2 regions of the Brevibacterium aurantiacum genome follow, and region 1 is predicted to be linked to the other one. Evidence: predicted binding sites of a transcription regulator. Region 1 holds the regulator's gene; the other holds the start of a gene.
What was found. Region 1 encodes HspR, which represses chaperone genes until heat shock. Its sites were predicted from a motif close to AAGTTGAGTCNNNNNGACTCAACTT; they were not measured.

Region 1 (2,398 bases):
CGAAGCGATCAACGGAGCCTCGGTGAAGCTGAACATGCCGGGTGGGAAGCCGCTGACCGTGCGTACACCGATCGGGGTCAAGGACGGGCAGAAGATCCGCCTGGCCGGCAAGGGCAAGACCAGTCCGAACGGCGGCGAGCCCGGCGACGTGATCCTCACCGTGCACGTGAAACCGCACCCGGTATTCACCCGTGACGGTGACAATCTGCGCATGGACCTGCCCGTCAGCTTCGACGAGGCGGCCCTCGGCGCTGAGGTCAAGGTGCCGACCCTGGGCGGAACGCCCGTCAAGGTCAAGGTCGCACCGGGGACACCCTCGGGACGGACCCTGCGCGTGCGGGGCAAAGGTGTGAAGACGAAGAAAGGCACCGGCGATCTGCTGGCTACGGTCCAGATCGCGGTGCCGAAGAACCTGTCCAAGGAGGCCAAGGCTGCGGTCGAGTCGTTCAGGACTGCGACCGAGGGTGAAGACCCCCGCGCCGGCCTCCTGGACAAGGCCAAAGCCAGTTGAGGTGATGAAACACAATGCACATGCACATTTCGTCGAGTGCTGCGGTGTATGTCATCTCGGTGGCGGCGGATCTGGCGGGTATGCACCCGCAGACCTTGCGGCAGTATGACCGACTGGGTCTCGTCACCCCCGAGCGCACGGCAGGACGCGGTCGTCGCTACTCCGGTCAGGACATCGCCGAGCTGCGCATGATCCAGCAGCTCTCGCAGGACGAAGGCGTTAACCTCGTCGGGATCAAGAAGATCATCGACCTGCAGAATCAGGTCGATGCGCTCAAGTCCCGGAACGAGGAGCTGGAGACCGAAGTCAGGTCTCGGATGTCAGCGAAGGAACGCGAAGCTCGTGTCTTCGCTGCCGGCACTGCTGGTGACGTCGTCTCGATCTCGCGTGGCAGGCGGCCCCGGGGTCGGCCCGAGCCGGGTGCGATGGTTCTCTACAACAGGTTCAGACGCCGGTAAGCAACTGAGATTGGAGGCTGCCCGCGGCGCAGCCTCTTGTAGTCGACGCCGGCATTCGTCACTACACCGACCGTGCTGTGCCAGAATGTCGTTCATGGACGAAACTGACAAGCTCAAAAGTGCCGCGGACTCGGCCGACGACGCGGCCCAAGAAGCTGCGGACAGCAAGTGGTTCGAACGGGTTGCGCGAGCTGGTTTCGTCGCGAATGGAATCGTGCACATCATCCTCGGAGCCACCGCGGTTGCCGTTGGACTCGGTCGCGGTGGCGAGGCGGATCAATCGGGTGCGGTCCAACAGATGGCCGCACAGCCGTTCGGCATGGTGCTCATCGTCCTGTGCCTGATCGGCTGTGGGCTGATGGCCCTCTGGTGTGTGTTCAACGCCTTCTTCGGTTCCGCCTCTCTGCGCGGAGCCGGCACGAATGCCCCTCAGCATCGGCAGGGACGCCGCAGATGGGTCGAATTCATCAAAACGATCGGTTCCGCTGTTGCCTATGCCGCAGTTGCCCTGACGTTCGCCCAGTCCGTCATCGGCGGCGGATCTGATTCAGGCAAGACCAGCTCTCAGGCATCGACGACCCTGGCGAAGGCCCCGGGCGGCCTGTACATCCTCGCAGCGATCGGGGTTGTGATCGTCATGATCGGCATCGGTTTCTGTATCGCCGGGATCCGCCTCAAATGGATGGACGAGCTGCGGATGCCACGTAAGGCTCCGGTGAGCACGCTGCTGATTGCCACTGGCATCATCGGATATTTGGGCAAAGGCGCGACGCTGCTGGCAGTCGGAGCGCTCGTCGTCGTCTCGGCGATGACCGGTGACCCCGAAGAGTTCACGGGAATTGACGGAGCGCTCAAAGCGATGCGCGACCAGCCGTTCGGCACTGTGCTCATGCTCGCTGTGGGTGCTGGTCTTGTGCTCTACGGAGTCTTCCTCAGTCTGCGTGCTCGGTACGACCGGATGGATTGATGCCTCGGGCACGGCACATCGGCACAATTCCTTATGCCGGGAAATAGCCGCCCAACAGGGATGTCCGAACGTGAATGCAAGAAGAGTGCGAACCCTCCACGGGCTCGCACTCTTCTTACATTGTCATCGCCGCTGCGACGGCCGACTTATCAGATCGCTGAAGGATCCTCGACGGCCTTCTTGCGACGCATGGTCATGGTGACTGCGGCTCCACCGATGAGGAGGAGAGCAGCTCCGCCGACGAGGCCGGTCAGCTCGGTACCGGTGCGAGGCAGGTCGCCGCCACCGTTTCCGTTGCCGTCATCATCGCCGCCGTTACCGCCGTCTGCGTTGCCGTCTTCATTGCCATCTTCGTTTCCGTCGCTGCCGCCGGCGTTGGCGTCATCGCTGACGGTGAAGGCTCCGGTGAGCTCGTCGTCGCCACAGGTGACGGTGACGTCGTAGTCGCCGAGGTAGGCCGAT
Region 2 (2,398 bases), 150 kb from region 1:
GGGCAGGGTCCTTCTCGATGTTCTCCCGGTACTCGTCGAGGGTGGTTGCGCCGACGAGGCGCAGTTCACCGCGGGCGAGCATCGGTTTGAGCATGTTGCCGGCATCCATCGCCGAGTCACCGGTGGCTCCGGCTCCGACGACGGTGTGGAGCTCATCGATGAACGTGATGATCTGACCATCGGCGTTCTTGATCTCTTCGAGAACGGCCTTGAACCGCTCCTCGAATTCACCGCGGTACTTCGCTCCGGCGACCATTGCGGACAGGTCCAGACTGATCAGGGTCTTGTTGCGCAGGGATTCGGGCACGTCTCCGGCCACGATCCGCTGAGCCAGTCCCTCGACGACGGCGGTTTTGCCGACGCCTGGTTCGCCGATGAGGACCGGGTTGTTCTTCGTCCTCCGGGAGAGGACCTGGATGACCCGTCGGATCTCCTTGTCGCGGCCGATGACCGGGTCGAGTTTGGCCTCACGTGCGGTGGCGGTGAGGTCGACGCCGTATTTCTCCAGCGACTGCATCGTGTCCTCGGGATTTTCCGAGGTGACCTTCTTGCCTCCGCGCAGCTCGGGCAGGGCAGCCAGCAGCGCATCGCGTCCGGCGCCGTTGGCTCGAAGGGCTTCGCCTGCCCCGTCCTTGCCTGCGGCTGCCGCGAGCAGCAGGTGCTCGGTCGACACGAACTGATCGCCGAGGCTCGTCATCTCCTCCTGCGCGAGATTCATCATCTCGAGTCCGGAGCGCGAGAGTCCCGGCTGGGCGACGGTCTGCCCGCTGACGGTGGGGAAGCCGTCGATGGTCGAACGGACAGCGGCGAGCACGGTCCGGGGGTCGGCGCCGACCTTGGTCACCAGGTTCGAGGCCAGTGAGTCGGGCTGATCAAGCAGCGCCGCGACCACGTGGGCGGGCTCGACCTGGTTGTTCCTCCTGGCCACGACGTCATTGATCGCGGACTGCAGCGTCTCGCGTGATTTGGTTGTCATCTGTGCGTCCATGCGCATCTCCTTCACAAGTGTTCCGTGAACAGTAATTGCTCTCGAAGAGTTCAACACCAACAAAGTTGAGTCTATTCCACTCAGCTTTAGAAAAACCCGAGAATCCGCCTCCTCGCGGGGAGCATGTCACGCAGGCGCACCGCGGGGAGTGACTCGACGCAGCAGCTCACCTCAGAAGCACGGATTGGAGGTCGAATCGGCGCAGCACCCTGTCGGCGACCTCCGGATCGGTGCCGCGTTCGCGCCGGGCCTTGAGCACTTCCGTGCGGGCCGACTGCAGCGCCCGGGTCTGCACCTTGGCCATGACCTCGCGGTTCTCCTTCAGCGTCGTCGCCTGTTCAGAGCTGGCCTGGTCGTCAGTGGTTCCCAGCAGCTGCGCATAGAGGCCCTTGAAGCGGGCGCGCAGAGGGTCGGCCACCTCGTCGGGCAGAGCCGGGTCGTTCTTGATCTGGTGGAGGGCGGCTTTGTAGGCCCGGGCCGCGATCTCCTTCGTCGCCTGGCGTTCCTTCTCCGCCTCGTCGTCGATGCCTAGGACGTTGACGATGGTGGGGAAGGTGAGGCCGGCGAGCACCAGCGTCACGAGCAGGATCACCGCGGCTGCGACGAGGATGTAGGAACGGCCGGGGAAGGGTTCGCCGGTGTCTGTGGTCGCCGGAATCGACAGGGCCAGTGCGATCGTGGCCAAACCGCGCATGCCGCCCCAGGTCATGAGCGTGGCATCCCTGATGTTCAGCGGTGCGGCATCCGGGTCCTCCTCCCTGCGCTTGTTCTCCAGCACGGTTCCGATGAGCAGCCAGCCGAACCGCACGGCGATGACGATGAGCGCGATGCCCAACCCCACGAGGACGGCCTTTCCCAGGTCGGCGTGCTCGGACTCGACGACCATGCGCAGATCGAGGCCGATGAGGCCGAAGGCGATTCCGGTGATGAGCATTTCCAGGACCTGCCACGTCGAGGCCTGGGTGACACGTTCCGCCGAGTTGCCTTCGACGTCGCGCCTGCGCACCTCGAGCGCGGCCACGACGACGGCGATGACTCCGCTGGCATGGAAATGTTCGGCGATGAGGTAGACGCCGAAGGGCAGCATGAGCATGAGCGAGGAGCGGGCGATCGTATGGTCGATCTTCTCCATCACCCACCACACGATGAACACGACGACGAGGCCGACGGTGATGGCGATGACCGCGGAGATGAGGAAGGACAGGGCCAGCTGACCGAAGTCCACCTCGGTGCCGGACATGGCTGCCGCCATCGCCGTCTGGAAGATGACGAGGGAGGCGGCATCGTTGAACAGCCCTTCACTCTGCAGGGTCGACATGATCCGCCGAGGTATCGAGACAGTTCCCGCGACCGCATCGACGGCGACGGGGTCAGGCGGGGCGAGCATGGCGCCGAGGGCCACCGCCGCCG

Region 2: the regulator HspR is predicted to act here: its motif matches at 1,051-1,075, upstream of clpB (ATP-dependent chaperone ClpB).

The regions. Positions count from the first base shown of each region.
Region 1 covers NZ_CP025333.1:3,587,955-3,590,352, reverse strand. Annotated here, with positions in the region: gene CXR25_RS16605 (DnaJ C-terminal domain-containing protein) at 1-511, shown strand, start outside; gene CXR25_RS16600 (heat shock protein transcriptional repressor HspR) at 526-969, shown strand; gene CXR25_RS16595 (DUF1206 domain-containing protein) at 1,064-1,936, shown strand; gene CXR25_RS16590 (COG1361 family protein) at 2,086-2,398, opposite strand, start outside.
Region 2 covers NZ_CP025333.1:3,735,783-3,738,180, reverse strand. Annotated here, with positions in the region: gene clpB (ATP-dependent chaperone ClpB) at 1-988, opposite strand, end outside; gene CXR25_RS17230 (Na+/H+ antiporter) at 1,155-2,398, opposite strand, start outside.